One region of the Hydrogenophaga soli genome, then DNA from elsewhere that is predicted to be linked to it. Evidence: riboswitches for the same ligand, from Rfam matches in the RefSeq annotation. Region 1 holds a riboswitch; the other holds the start of a gene.
What was found. Region 1 has a riboswitch for cobalamin ahead of ACYVB7_RS13810 (TonB-dependent receptor family protein). Riboswitches for the same ligand answer to the same signal wherever they lie in the genome.

Region 1 (7,402 bases):
CGGGGAAGGCCCCCACGCCGTTGGCACAGCTGCCAGGGCCAGACACGTAGTTGATGAGGTTGGTCAGCCGGTTGCGGTAGGCGGTGACCGACACGCTGCTGCCCTGCGCGGCGTACTTCAGGGCCAGCTCCAGGTTGCGCGACTCTTCGGGACGCAGGCTGGGCATGCCGTAGATGCTGAAACGGTGGAACAGCGTGGGCGCCCGGAAAGCGGTGCCTGCCGACGCGGTCACCCGCCAGTGCGGGGCCAGCGCCAGGGCATAGGCCAGGCTGCCGGTGGTGTGGCGCCCAAACTCGCTGTCGTCGTCGTGGCGCAGGTTGGCCTGCACGGCGTGGTCACCCTGCTTGAAGCCATAGCCCAGGGCCAGCGCGTTCTGGCTGCGGTCGTTGAGCTGCGGGGTGGTGGAGCCGTTGAGCAGCCGGTCTTGCCGCCGCTCCAGCGCCGCCGTGAGCTGGTGGCCCCCCTGCTGCCATTGGTTGTGCCACAACCAGGTGTCCACCTGGGTGTCGGTCACATAGGCCGAAGGGGTGGTTTCGTAGCGGTCCAGCCCGCGGGTGAAACCGACCCGGCTGGTCCACACGTCGGACCAGCGGGCCTGCCACGACAGCGCCAGGGTGCGCAGGTCTTGCAGGGCGCGGTCGTCCACCTTGGAGGCATAGGCGTCGTAGCCGGTGTTGGCTTCGCTGCTGGTCCACAGGGCTTCGAAGCGGTGGTCGGCATTGGCTTGCAGGCCCAGGCGGGCCAGGCCGTTGGTCTTGCGGTAGCCATCGCGGTCGGGGTTGCCGCTGGGCTGGATGTTGAAGCCGTCGCTGGTTTCACGCGTGAGGCCCAGGGCGTAGTCCCAGGCCCCTTGCGCCCCCGACAACTGGGCACTGGCGTTGCGCGTGCCGTGGCTGCCCACACCCACGCTGACGTTGGGGTGGAAGCCCGCCTCCCCCTTGCGGGTGAACACCTGCACCACGCCACCAATGGCGTCAGAGCCATAAATGGCCGCCGCGGGGCCGCGCAGCACCTCGATGTGGTCGATGTGCTCCAGCGCCAGGGCCTGCCAGGCCGCGCCGCCGGTGGACTGGGAATCCACCCGCACACCGTCGATCAGCAGCACGGTGTGGCGGGTGTCGGCCCCGCGCACAAACAGGCTGGTGGTGGCCGTGGGGCCGCCGTTGCGGCTGAGCTCCACGCCCGGCAGGGTGGACAGCACATCGCCCAGGCTGGCGTTGGCAAAGCGGTCCAGCGTGTCGCGGTCGATCAGGCTGACGTCGGACACCACATCGGTCAGCGGCTGGGCGGTGCGGGCGGCGGTCACCACCACCGGGGCCAACACCCCTGATTGAGCCAGCGCCAACGGGGACAAGCCCCCGGCCACAGCCGCGCACACGGTGCAGCGGGTCAACAGGCTGAGCACAGCCACGGAAGAAGGGGTGCGGCGCACCCCCGACAAGACAGACAACATGGAAAAGAATCCAACACAAGACACCCTTCCCGCCTTCCCCGACGGTACTTGGGCTTCATGGCGGCACGCCTGGGGCGCACCACCGCCTTGTTGGCCGGTATCCGGGCTGGTGGAACAACCTTCATCGCCTTCCCAGGGGGTGCTGTGTCAGGCACAACACCCACCCAGTGGCCGGTGGATGAAAGCGGGAGCGGGGCCAGCCATCAGGCCAGCACACGGTCCGTCCACTTACCGTTGCGGGGGCAGCGCTGGTTAGGCCTGAGCAGCGCGTGCGTGATGCACGGCCTTCGGCCCCCCAGCTTCCCGTTGAACTGCCGCCCCTGAACGAGGCCGCGAGCACCAACACCCGGCATTCTAGGCGGACGCACCTACAATCGCGGCACCATGTCCGACACCCACACTTTTGCCCAACTGGCCGACCGCATCGACCGGTTGCTGCTGCGGCATGAGGAGCTTCAACGCACCAACGAGCTGCTCAGGACCGAGGTCGATTCCCTGCAGGCCGAACGCGACCTGCTGCGCTCCAAACTGGCCGCCGCCCGTGCCCGCATCGTCACCCTGCTGGAGCGCCTCACCGCGGCCTCTGAGACCGGGGTGAGCCCCTCGTCATCCGATCCGTCCTCTTCATGAAGCAAATCGAAGTCCAGATCATGGGCCAGGGCTACCTGCTGTCCTGCCCCGAAGGGGGCGAGGCCCTGATGATGCAGGCCGTCAGCAAGGTGGACGCGGCCATGTGCAAGATCCGCGACGCGGGCAAGGTCAAGGCCCGCGACCGCATTGCCGTGCTGGCCTCGCTCAACCTCGCGTTCGAGTTGAGCGATCTGCAACAGCAGGTTCGGACCCAGGCCGAGGCCAGTGCCCAGCGCGTTGTGGCCCCAAGCCCCACCTCGCCCGTGCCCCAGGTGGACCTGGGTGACACCGCGGAAAAGGTCATGACCGAACTCATCGGCCGCATCGACCGCGCCATGGATGCCGACGGACGGCTGCTCTGACGCACCGGCAGAACACGGTTTGCATCGCTACAATGCGAACCGTCTGCAGGCTGTCGGGTTTTAATGTCCTTGAACCAATGCTCTTAGAGCACGGGCTTGGAACATCGTCGGGCTGGTGTGATCATCTCGCGTCAGATGAACCCGAAGCCCCTCTGACCTCGCCCACCTGAACCCCCGGTTCAGGCTGCGACCCGGCCCCTGCAGACACCCTCCCCCTCCTCTTTTCCCCCATGATGATCGAACCCATGCTGGTCCTCGAACTGGTGGCACTGGGCCTGTGCACCGGCTTTCTGGCGGGCCTGCTGGGCATTGGGGGCGGCATGCTGATGGTGCCGTTCATCACCTTCATTTTGGGTTCGCGCGGCGTGGGGGCCGATCTGGCCGTCAAGATGGCCATCGCCACCTCCATGGCCACCATCGTGTTCACCTCCATCTCCAGCGTGCGGGCGCACCACAAGCGCGGCGCCGTGCGCTGGGACATCGTCAAGGGCCTGGCCCCCGGCATCGTGCTGGGCGCCATGCTGGCCAGCATGGGGGTGTTTGCCGTGCTCAAAGGCTCGTGGCTGGCCCTGTTCTTTGCAGCTTTTGTGAGCTTTTCCGCCACGCAGATGCTGATCGACAAAAAACCCGCCGCCTCGCGCACCCTGCCCGGCACCGGCGGCCTGCTGGGGGCCGGTGGGGCCATTGGTTTCCTGTCCGGCCTGGTGGGGGCCGGTGGCGGTTTTGTCAGCGTGCCCTTCATGACCTGGTGCAACGTGGCCATGCACAACGCCGTGGCCACCAGCGCCGCGCTGGGCTTTCCGATTGCGCTGGCCAATGCCGTGGGTTACGTGGTGTCGGGTCAGTCGGTGCAAGGGCTGCCCGAGGGCTCGCTGGGCTACGTTTACCTGCCCGCGCTGGTGGTCATTGCCAGTGCCAGCGTGCTGATGGCCCCGCTGGGCGTCAAGGCTGCCCACGCGCTGCCGGTGAAGCAGCTCAAGCGGGTGTTTGCCAGCGTGCTGTACCTGCTGGCCGCGTACATGTGCTGGCGCGGCCTCACGGGCTGAGCCGCGCAGCCGCCCAGCCCCCCTGCGGCGCCTCCCCCGCAGGGGTTTCAGTCCGCCAACAGGTTGTGGTCGGACACCACCATGCCGTCCTCGTCGGCATACAGCCAGTCGCCTGGGTGCACCCACACGCCTTGGATTTGCACCCCCACGTTGCTCAGCCCCGGTTGCTTGCGGTCGGTGGGCATGGGGTTGAGGGCCAGGGCACGGATGCCGGTGTTCGCCGCACGCAGCTCGGCCAGGTCACGCACACAACCGTCCACCACCACGCCCGCCCAGCCGTTGCGGGCTGCAGCAGCGGCCAGGTTACCGCCCAGCAGTGCACGGCGCAATGAACCGCCGCCATCGACCACCAGCACGCGGCCCTGGCCTTCGCTTTCCACCGCGGCCTTGACGGGCGTGTTGTCTTCATGGCACTTGACGGTGACCACCGGACCGCAGAAGCGCGACAACGCGCCGTAGCTGTGGAACACCGGTGGCAACACGCGAAAACGCCCCGACACATCGGCCTTGTGGGCATCACAGATATCGCAGGTGGAAAACGCCGTGTTCAGTGGAGAAGTGGCTGTGGACATGCCGAGAAACCCCTGTGCAAATGCAGATGAAAAGGTGATGAGGAAGAACATTTTCCCCTGCACCCCCACGCACCTGGGCAGGGCATGGCGTGCAAAGTGTTGTTTTCACCTGCACAGCAAGGGCGCACAGAGGGAAAAATGAGGCTCCGCCTGACGCATTCGGCTTGGAATGGCCTTTGTTCTGAATTAGCATGGCCGGCAGCCAGTGACACCAGACGTGCGAGGCACTGGTTGAACACCAACACTTAACGAGGATCGACGACCATGGCAACTGCTAAAAAGGCCCCTGCAAAGACCGCCGCTGCACCCGCCAAAAAGGCGGCTGCACCCGCCAAAAAAGCGGCAGCTCCTGCAGTGAAGAAAGCGGCCGCTCCGGCCACGAAGGCTGCAGCACCCGCAGCAAAGAAAGCCGCTGCACCCGCAGCCAAGAAGGCCGCAGCCCCCGCCAAGAAGGCCGCTGCTCCTGCCAAGAAGGCCGCAGCCCCCGCCGCCAAGCGCACCCCCAACGCCGCCTTCATGAAGCCGCTGACCCCCAGCGCCAAGCTGGCCGCCATCATCGGCAAGGACGCCCTGCCCCGCACCGAAGTCACCAAGAAGGTGTGGGAATACATCAAGAAGAACAAGCTGCAAGACGCGGTCAACAAGCGCATGATCAACGCCGACGCCAAGCTGAAGGAAATCTTCGGCAAGGCCCAGGCCTCCATGTTCGAAATGACCAAGATGATCAGCAGCCACCTGAAGTGACCTGCCGCCTGGGACCCCTTGTGTTCCCATGCAACCAAAGAAGGACCCCGGTGGGTCCTTTTTTTTCAACCTGAAACCTCCTCTGCACTGCGATGAGCCCTGAAACCGCGTTTGCCCTGGGGGCACTCATGGTCCTCGCCAATGGCGGGGTGCTGGGCCTGATGCACAGCGACATCCTCCCCGCCCTGCAACCCAGCGCCAAGACCTGGCGCATCAGCTCCCTGCTGATTGCGGGCAGCGCCCTCACCCTCCTCACCCTGGGCCAGTTGCCCGACGGGTTTGTGCTGCCCGTGGCCAACGGGCTCACGCTGCTGGGCTTCACCGGCTACTGGCGTTCGCTGCGGCAGTTTGACGGCCTGCCCGACCGCTGGTGGATGCTGCTGCCCTTTGGCCTGGGGCTTGGGGTGGTGCTGTGGTTCACACTGGTGCAACCCATCATTGGGGTGCGGGTGGTGGCCATCACCCTGTGCTGGTTGTTCCTGTTTGCCGCGTGCTGCCTCACGCTGCTGAAGGCCCGGCATGAGCAGGCCATCAGCCGCCGCGTGCTGGCCGCCATCTTCGGGGTAGCAGCGGCGTTTGTGGCCGTGCGCGGGGTGGTGTTTGTGGCCCTGGGTGGGCAGACCATTCCCACCGTCATGACCGACACCAGCTGGGTCAACCTGGCCACCCCCATGCTGCTGGGCGTGTTGCCGGTGGTGGGCACCACCGCCTTTTTGCTGATGTGCTCGGAACGGGTGCGCCGACAGTGGGAACATGCCGCCAGCACCGACCACCTGACCGGCCTGGCCAACCGCCGCACCCTGGCCCAGGCGGGCGAGCAGCGCTTTCGCCGTGCCCAGCAAGGCACCATGGCGCTGGCCGTGGCGGTGGCGGACATCGACCATTTCAAGGCCATCAACGACACCCACGGCCACGACGTGGGCGACCAGGCGCTCAAACACGTGGCCAGCGCCTTGGCCGGTGCCTGCCGCGCCACCGAACTGCCGGGCCGCCAAGGCGGGGAAGAATTCCTGGTGGTGCTGGACGTGCAAACACCTGCCGAAGCCCTGGCCGCGGGAGAGCGCCTGCGCCAGGCCGTGGCCGCCACCCCCTACCAGGGCGAGGGGCTGCACCTCCCCATCACCGTGTCCATTGGCGCGGCGCTGCTGAACGCCTCCGACCGCTCGTTCGACCGGCTGGTGATGCGTGCCGACTCCGCGCTGTACGCCGCCAAGGCCGGGGGCCGCAACCGGGTGGAACTGGCCGAAGAGCCCGCGGCCACACCGGCCCCCGCTACGGGCGCGGGGGCTGCCAGTCCAGGCTGATCCACTCGCCCGGCTCGGGGCCTTGGCGCGGCCACTGGTCGGCCCGAACCGTGGCGCTGCCGCCCAGCGCCATCACCAGTTGCACGGCGCGGATCACCCCGCCGTGGGTGACCCACAACACGTCAGCCGTTTCGCTGCCCAGGGCGGCCCAGGCGTCGGCCACACGGTGCAGCAGTTCGCGCACACACTCGCCCCCCCCGGCACGGTGGTGGGTGAAATCGGCGCTCCAGGCGGTCAGCTCAGTTTCGGCGATGTCGGCCCACGGCTGGCCTTCCCAAGCGCCAAAGTCCATTTCAGCCAGGCGCTCGTCCAGCTGCACCGGGGCGCTCAGGCCCACCGCCTGCAAGGCGCTGGCCAACTGGCGGGTGCGCTGGCGGGGTGAGCACCACACCACCTGCGGCACGGGCTGGCCGTTGCTGCGCCAGTGGTCCCACAGCGTTTGCGCGGCCTGGGCGGTGTGTTCGGGGTCGGCGGCCACATCGGCCTTGCCGTAACAAAGGCCCGGGGCCACCAGCGGGCGGCCATGGCGCAGCAGCCACACCTTCATGCGGCCACCCAGCGCCAGGTCAACAAAGCGCCCAACACAAACGCCAGTTCGGCCACCTGTTGCGCGGCCCCCAGGCCGTCGCCGGTGAAGCCTTGCAGGCGGCGGCGCAGCAGGCGGCGCATCCACGCCGCCGCCAGGGCCGAGGCCAGCAGGGGCAGTCCAAGCGCGGGCAGTTGGGCGGGAAGTTGGGCGGTCAGTTGTACGGCCAACGCAGGCCACGCGCCACCCGTCACGCCCACATCGCCAGAGCCCAACGCTCCATCGGCCACAGCGCCCACATCCCACGTGCCCCACACACGCCACCCCGCGGCCACCCCCACCGCCGCCACCAGCCAGACCAGGCCCACGGCCAGTGCACCCACGCTGATCTGGTCGGCCAGCGGTTTGGATTTGGAGCCCGCCGCATCACCCACATGCGCCAGCGTGCGGATGATGAACAGCGGCCAGGTGCGCGAGGCCACCTGGGCCAGCCACAGCAGCGGCAAGGCGGCATGCAGGCCCATCAGACCGAACAGCGCGGCCCACAACACCACCCTCCCGCCCAGGGCCAGCACCAGGGCCATGGCCCCGTAGGCTCCGATGCGTGAGTCCTTCATGATCTCCAGCGCCCGCTGGCGGTCGAAGCTGCCGCCCAGGCCATCGGCCAGGTCGGCCAGCCCGTCTTCGTGGAAGCCGCCGGTGATCCACACCCCGCCCAGCGCCACGGCCCACGCGGCCACCCAGGGCGCAACGCCGCTCCCTGCA
Region 2 (7,402 bases), on a different contig from region 1:
GTCATCTCCTCGGGCCAGACCAGCAGCACCGACGCCTCGAAAAGCGAAACCACCGTCCACCGCCGCTACCTGACCCTGATGCGGCAATGGGCCGAACCGCTGGACCTCAGCGGCCACCAGACCTCGTTTCATGTGCTCGAGTCCAGCGACGTGGCCGGAGCCCTGGTGCGTTACGCCGAGGGCAACAACGTGAGCATCATCGTCATGGGGGCGGCCACCCACGGCATCCAGATGCAGCGTTTTGTGGCCACCGTACCCATCAAGGTGGCCATGGATGCGCCCTGCACCGTCATCCTGGTGAAGCAGCAACTGCCGTTTGAACAGCTGGGCAACTGAGTCCGCGCCGCGCCATAAATTCCGCCTATCAATAGGTTAGGAATAACAAAGCGGCAGACCGATAGATCGCTCCTATACTTTCCCCAACGCTGAAACCAAGCGTGTGCTTTCTGGTCCCAACCCACTCAACAGGAGTCGTTTCATGTCCCTCATCAACACCCAAGTCCAGCCCTTCAAAGCCCAGGCTTTCCACAACGGCAAGTTCATTGAAGTGACCGAGCAGTCCCTCAAGGGCAAGTGGTCCGTGCTGATCTTCATGCCGGCCGCCTTCACCTTCAACTGCCCCACCGAAATCGAAGACGCCGCCGACAACTACGCCGAGTTCCAGAAGGCCGGTGCCGAGGTCTACATCGTCACCACCGACACCCACTTCTCGCACAAGGTGTGGCACGAAACCTCCCCCGCCGTGGGCAAGGCCAAGTTCCCCCTGGTGGGCGACCCCACCCACGCCCTGACCAACGCCTTTGGCGTGCACATCCCCGAAGAAGGCCTGGCGCTGCGCGGCACCTTCGTCATCAACCCCGAGCTGACCATCAAGACGTTGGAAATCCACTCCAACGAAATCGCTCGTGACGTGTCCGAAACCCTGCGCAAACTCAAGGCTGCCCAGTACACTGCAGCCAACCCCGGCCAAGTGTGCCCCGCCAAGTGGAAAGAAGGCGCCAAGACCCTGGCACCCTCCATCGACCTGGTCGGCAAGATCTGATCCGTTTTTCCTCTGCTTGACCCGCCTGTTTTGTGGCGGGATGGCTTCAAAAGGCGCTGCCTGTTCGGGCAGCGCCTTTTTTCTTTTGGGGCGCAGCGAAACGGCCCGGCCAATCAGGGGTGTTCAGGATTCCCTTGCCTGGGGGGTTGCATGCCCTGCCAGACGGGCATTGGGGGAACGTCGTGTGGACTGGCAGGCGCCCACGAGCAGTTGCTTCAATTTTCATAGCTTCTTGCGCTTTCAAAACAAGCGGTGGAAGCATTTTTTCCTCGCAAAAATTCCTTTTTGCCACCCGGCGCCCCCCGCACGCCAACCGGGCCGCAGCATGTCCCTGATGGATTTTGGCTATCGATAGCTTTTAAATAACAAATCAATGCATCAATAGCTCAAACCTATACTTCATCCATCGCGGTCCTCACCCGACAGGGCCGCCCCATCGCCCACAAGGAAACCACCATGCTCGACGACAACCTCAAAGCCCAGCTCAAAGCCTACCTGGAACGTGTCACCCTGCCGTTTGAGCTGGTGGCCAGCCTGAACAACGCCATCAACCCCACCGAGGCCGATGCCGAGATGCAGCAGCTGTTGATGGACATCGTGGAGGTGTCGGGCGGCAAGATTTCCGTGCGCTTTGACGGCACCGATGCGCGCAAGCCCTCCTTCGCGCTGGTTCGCCGGGAGGAAGGCGCTCAAGCCCTGTCGCTGCGCTTTGCCGGGCTGCCATTGGGGCACGAGTTCACCTCGCTGGTGCTGGCCCTGCTGTGGACCGGCGGCCACCCGCCCAAGGTGGAACAGGCCACCATCGAGCAAATCAAGGCCTTGGATGGCAACTTCAACTTCGAGGTCTACATGAGCCTCACCTGCCACAACTGCCCGGACGTGGTGCAGGCCTTGTCGCTGATGGCGGTGCTCAACCCCCGCGTCAAGACCACGGTGATCGAAGGCGGTGGCTTCCAGGACGAGGTGACGGCGCGCGACATCATGGCCGTGCCCATGGTCTTCCTCAACGGCCAGGTGTTTGGCTCGGGCCGCATGCTGGTGGAGGAAATCGTGGCCAAGCTGGACACCAACGCCGCCGCCAAAGAGGCCGCCAAGCTGTCGGCCCAGGCCCCGTATGACGTGCTCATCGTCGGTGGAGGCCCCGCCGGGTCCGCCGCCGCGGTGTACGCTGCCCGCAAGGGCATCCGCACCGGCATTGCGGTGGAGCGCATGGGCGGTCAAGTGAACGACACCCTGTCCATCGAAAACTACATCTCGGTGCTGGAAACCGATGGCCCCAAGTTCTCCGCCGCGCTGGAAGCCCAGGTGCGCCACTACGGCGTGGACATCATGAACCTGCAAACCGCCGCCAAGCTGGTTCCCGCCGCCACCGAGGGCGGCCTGGTCGAAGTGCACCTGGCCAACGGCGGCGTGCTGAAGAGCCGTAGCGTCATCCTCAGCACCGGGGCGCGCTGGCGCAACGTCAACGTGCCCGGCGAGGCCGAGTACAAGAACAAAGGCGTGGCCTACTGCCCGCACTGCGACGGCCCGCTGTTCAAGGGCAAGCGCGTGTCGGTGATTGGCGGCGGCAACTCGGGCGTGGAAGCGGCCATTGACCTGGCCGGCATCGTCAGCCACGTGACGCTGGTGGAGTTTGCCGACCAGCTCAAGGCCGACGCCGTGCTGGTGACCAAGCTCAAAAGCCTGCCCAACGTGACCATCCACACCAACGCCCAGACCACCGAAATCACCGGGGCCGACGGCAAGGTGAACGGCCTGCGCTTCAAGGACCGCACCAGCGGTGTGGAACAGCTGCTGCCGCTGGAAGGCGTGTTCGTGCAGATCGGCCTGGTGCCCAACACCGAATGGCTGAAAGGCACACTGGAGCTGAGCCGGTTTGGCGAAATCGTGGTGGACGCCAAGGGCCACACCAGCCTGCCCGGCGTGTTCGCCGCGGGCGACTGCACCACGGTGCCGTACAAGCAAATCGTGATCGCCGCCGGCGAAGGAGCCAAGGCCGCGCTGAGCGCCTTTGACCACCTGATCCGCACGCCTGTGGCGGCTTGACTCCGCTTCCCGCGGCGGCGGCGCCGCTCAGCGCGTGAACACCACGCGCTGGTACAGCCCCCCAAACCAGGTGCGGTGCTCCACCGCGCTGGGCTGGGCCTCGGGGGGCAGCCAGTGGGTCACCGGGTGGCGCCACAGGTCCCAGGCAAAAGGTTCCAGCCACCGCAGCACCGCGCCCATGAGCCAGCGGGCCGGGTGCCAGGCGGCGGGGCGGTGGTAGTCCACCACCACCAGCCGCCCGCCGGGGCGCAGCACCCGCCAGGCTTGGGCCAGGGTGCGGCGGCGCACGTCTTCGGGCTGTTCGTGCAGCAAAAAGAACAGCAGCACGGCGTCCTGGCTGGCGTCGGGCCACGACAGGGCCACCGAATCCTGGCACTGCAGGCTGACCGGCCCTGCCCCCACCGACTCACGCGACTGCGGGGGCGGTTTCAGCGCTTGCAGCTTGCGCGCCAGGTTGTCCAACTGGATCAGCGCCACGTCCACCACCGCCACATGACCGCCCGGGGTCAGGCGCTGCACCAGGCGGGGCGTGAGGTCGCCGTACACGCAGGCCACTTGCAGCACCTGCCCGCCCAGGGCCGGGGTCAGCGCGTCCAGCGCCGCGTCCCGCAGGCGGGCGAACTGGCCCCACAGGATGAGGTTGACCAGCCATTGCCGCTCGAACACCCGCACCGCACGCGGCGTCAGGTAGGCCCAGGGGTAGGTTTCGCGCAGGTAGGCGGGAATGGGGGGTGCGTGGCGGGGGTCGGGGGCTTTCACACAGACACTATCAATTCAGTAGCTGCTTGCGCTTGATTTAAAAGCGACAGAGGCCAATTTCATTCAAGGTTTCCAGCACCACGCGCTGCGGGCAAGGCATCGGCCAGGGTGCCCAGGGCGTCGGCCCCGCGTGCCAGGGACTGCAACCAGCTGGGCAGCCAGCCGGGTTTGCGGTCGAAGGGGCCAAAGTCCACCAGTTTCAGGTCGGGCTGTTCGGCCATCAACACCTCCAGCGTGGCGTTGCGGTCCACCAGGCCCAGGGCCAGGGCCTCCTGGCCGCCCCACACCTCACCGCTGGTGTACGACTCGGGCGGCTGCTTCAGCTTGGCCCCGCGGCGCTCGGTCAGCAGGTGGGCAAACTGGCGGCCCATTTCGTCCACCAGACCCTGGGCCTTGGCCTCGGCTTCGGGGGTGGTGGGCTCGAAGGGGTTGAGCATGCCTTTGAGGTGGCCCGAGGCGTAGGTTTTGGCCTTGACGTCGTACTTTTCCAGCACGCGATGCACGTCCCAGCTTTGCAAGATGGCCCCCACCGAGCCCACCAGCGAGTATTTGGCGCTGACGATGTCGTCAGCCGACAAGGCCACCATGTACCCGGCAGAGGCTCCCAGGTTGCCAATGACGGCCTGCACCGGCTTGGGGTGCTTGACCCGCAGCTGGGCCACGGCGTCCATGATGCGTTCGGCCTCCACCGGGGCACCGCCGGGCGAGTCGATGTACAGCACCACGCGCTGCACCCGCTCGTCTTCAAAGGCGCGTTTGAGGGCGGCCCCTACCTTCTCGGCCGAGGCCAGCTTGGCGGTGGCGCTGATCTGCCCCTCCACCCGCACCAGGCCCACCGAAGGCTCGGTGGCCGTCACCCCTGGCAGCGGCAGCAGGGCCTTGGCCGCCAGCACGGCGTACACGGCCAGCGAGCCCACCACCAGCGAGCCCACCATCCAACGGCGGAAGCGCGCGGCGCGGCGCACCTCGGCCTCGCGGCGCTGCTGGTCCAGCACAAAGGTCTTGGCCAGCAGGGCCAGGGTTTGTTCGGCGTTGTCGGTGGGCTGGTTCAGCATGGCCTCCACCGAAGGCGTGTGGGCTGGGCGGGACCGCCAGGCGGTCAGGAATTTGAACATTGGGCCATTCCCTTGTGAAAACAGCCGCACTCTGCCACAAGCGCGCCGACCCCTGCCCGGCCAGGGGCCACTGATACACTGAATTCACCTCGCGGTTTTTTGCTCAACGGCAAAAATGAAAAGGGAACGACAGAACGGTTGGAACCCCAACCCAAGCTGTGGCTGCCCCCGCAACTGTGATCGGCGAGTCCGCTGTCCATCCATGCCACTGGCCCCAAGGCCGGGAAGGCCGACAGCACGACAACGACCCGAGAGCCAGGAGACCTGCCCCGAGGTGATGTGACCTGTGTTTGGGGCGGGGTGTCCCTGTGCGAGTGTCGTTTGTTCCGCGGTGCACGGCCCCCTTTGGCCGGGCACGGCGGGCGTGTCTGCGCGCGAACGATGTTGGCCAGCCCTTGCCCCTCCATGACCCCTGTTGGAGGACCTGAGCTTGACCACCATCCCCTGCCTACCCCCCTGCGCACCCGACGCCAACACCCCGACCGCCCCCACGCCCCCGACCCCGCCCGGGCCGCCCGAACCCTCCTGGCAGCCCTGGGCTGCGGTGGACATGGTGTGGCCCGACCAGTCCAACCACCATGGCACGCTGTTTGGCGGCGCGGCCCTGGCCATGCTGGACCGGCTGGCCTTCATCCGCGGCAGCCAGGTGCTGCGTGGCAGCGTGGTCACGGCGGCGGTCAGTCGGCTGGACTTTGCCGCCCCCGCCCCGGCGGGCCATCTGGTGGAATGCACCGCCCATGTGCTGAAGCAAGGCCGCCGCTCGGTGACCGTGGCCACCGAACTGGTGGCGGAAGACCTGCTGAGCGGGCAGCGCACCCGCTGCCTGTCGGGCGAATTCGTCATGGTGACCCAGGCCGCATCGGCCCCCACCTCGCCGCCCACGCCCCCAGCTGACCCCGAGGCACCAACCACCGAGCCCGGCCGGGTGCGGGTGGCCGAAATCGTGTTTCCCGGCCACGCCAACCACCGGGGCATCCTGCACGGGAGTCCGGCCATGGCCTGGCTGGCCAAGGCCGGTTTTGTGGCCGCCACCCGCCAGGTGCGCCGCACCGTGGTGATGGCCAGCAGCGAGCGCATGGACTTTGTGGCCCCCGCCCGCGTGGGCGACGTGGTGGAGGTGTTGGCGCAGGTCAGCCGCGTGGGGCGGCGTTCGGTCCACGTGCAGGCCGAGCTGTGGGCTGAATCGCCCACCAGCGGCCAGCGCCACCTGTGCACCTCTGCGGGCTTGGTGTATGTGTCGGTGGACGACTGACCTGGGCGTGCTGGGTCCGGGCCACCGCAGCGCCTGCCTGCTGCATGTGCTGGCCCTGGACGCCAACGACCGCTACCAACGCTTCGGCCTGCCGATGAGCGACGAGCGGGTGATGGCCTGGGCGCAGCAGGTGCGCCTGGACCACGGGCTGTGGCTGGGGGCCTGGGGACCGGGTGACACCGGCCTGCTGGGCCTGCTGCAGCTGGCCCCCACGGGCGCGGACGCGGTGCATGAACTGGCGCTCACCGTGCTGCCCGCCGCCCGTCGGCAGGGCATGGGCACCGCCCTGCTGGCTGCGGCCCTGGGGGGTGCCCACCAACCGCCCCCCGCCACCCTGGTGTGTGAACACGGCCACCCCGCCATGGTGGCCATGGCCCGCAGGCTGGGCCTGACCATCCTGCCCGACGCCCACCCGGGCCGCCTGCGCATGGTGCGGGCCGGGCTGGCACCCATCCAGAACATCAATTTTCATAGCACCCTGCGCTTTTTATGAAAGCGGTAGGTGCCATTTTTTCATCAAAAATCTCTCCCTTGGTTCACACACCGAGGAATCCGCGCCAAAGCGGCGTTACACGATCCGCGGGGCGAACGTGCGATTCAGCTGCCCAAGATGACCTCGTACTCCGCAGCCCCACCACCGCCCGGCGGGGACACCCGCTCAAAGCCCTCAAAGCAGTGGCGATCGTCGGCCCCGACCGTCGAATGACAAGCAACATGCAGCTCCCACAGCAGGTCTGCGCCCGTGAGCAGGTTGGCTGGCGGTGCAACCACCCGAAGCGCCTGAGTGACCTCGCACCATTCACCACCTTCGGTGCGGTCGCTGTGGGCATAACGGATGCGGACATCGGCAAACGGCAGTGGCTGCAGCAGGGTTGACGAGCCATCCGGCAGTTCAAGTTCAACGGCGTATTCGCGCACCACGGCAACCAAGGCTTCGGGCGAAAGCGGAACCGGCTCGGCGAAAGACCAGTACACGTCTTTCAAAAGCTTCGTGGGAAGCGATGCCATGGGGGCCTTTCAACGTCGGGTTGATTGGAGGACACAAGTGCCATTTTCTTGTGCCTGATGCCATCGCCGCCGAGCCGCACCAGGCAGCGCTTCCGAGCCCCACAGGATGACGCCTGCACTCCGTTTTCCAACAGGCGTGAGCAACAGCATTCATTTTCACAGCCGTGGTCACCCCGTTCA

Region 2: linked by a shared signal. The riboswitch ahead of ACYVB7_RS16185 (acyl-CoA thioesterase) and the one ahead of ACYVB7_RS13810 (TonB-dependent receptor family protein) in region 1 are both predicted to bind cobalamin.

What each region holds. Positions count from the first base shown of each region.
Region 1 covers NZ_BAAHAK010000007.1:144,850-152,251, forward strand. Annotated here, with positions in the region: gene ACYVB7_RS13810 (TonB-dependent receptor family protein) at 1-1,453, opposite strand, end outside; cobalamin riboswitch at 1,529-1,811, opposite strand; gene ACYVB7_RS13815 (DUF904 domain-containing protein) at 1,838-2,083, shown strand; gene ACYVB7_RS13820 (cell division protein ZapA) at 2,080-2,445, shown strand; gene ACYVB7_RS13825 (sulfite exporter TauE/SafE family protein) at 2,676-3,491, shown strand; gene rraA (ribonuclease E activity regulator RraA) at 3,539-4,063, opposite strand; gene ACYVB7_RS13835 (SWIB/MDM2 domain-containing protein) at 4,328-4,807, shown strand; gene ACYVB7_RS13840 (GGDEF domain-containing protein) at 4,900-6,111, shown strand; gene ACYVB7_RS13845 (histidine phosphatase family protein) at 6,080-6,658, opposite strand; gene ACYVB7_RS13850 (adenosylcobinamide-GDP ribazoletransferase) at 6,655-7,402, opposite strand, start outside.
Region 2 covers NZ_BAAHAK010000009.1:131,737-139,138, reverse strand. Annotated here, with positions in the region: gene ACYVB7_RS16210 (serine/threonine protein kinase) at 1-336, shown strand, start outside; gene ahpC (alkyl hydroperoxide reductase subunit C) at 479-1,042, shown strand; gene ahpF (alkyl hydroperoxide reductase subunit F) at 1,499-3,088, shown strand; gene rquA (rhodoquinone biosynthesis methyltransferase RquA) at 3,116-3,847, opposite strand; gene ACYVB7_RS16190 (S49 family peptidase) at 3,907-4,962, opposite strand; cobalamin riboswitch at 5,038-5,248, shown strand; gene ACYVB7_RS16185 (acyl-CoA thioesterase) at 5,393-6,214, shown strand; gene ACYVB7_RS16180 (GNAT family N-acetyltransferase) at 6,222-6,707, shown strand; gene ACYVB7_RS16175 (hypothetical protein) at 6,812-7,222, opposite strand.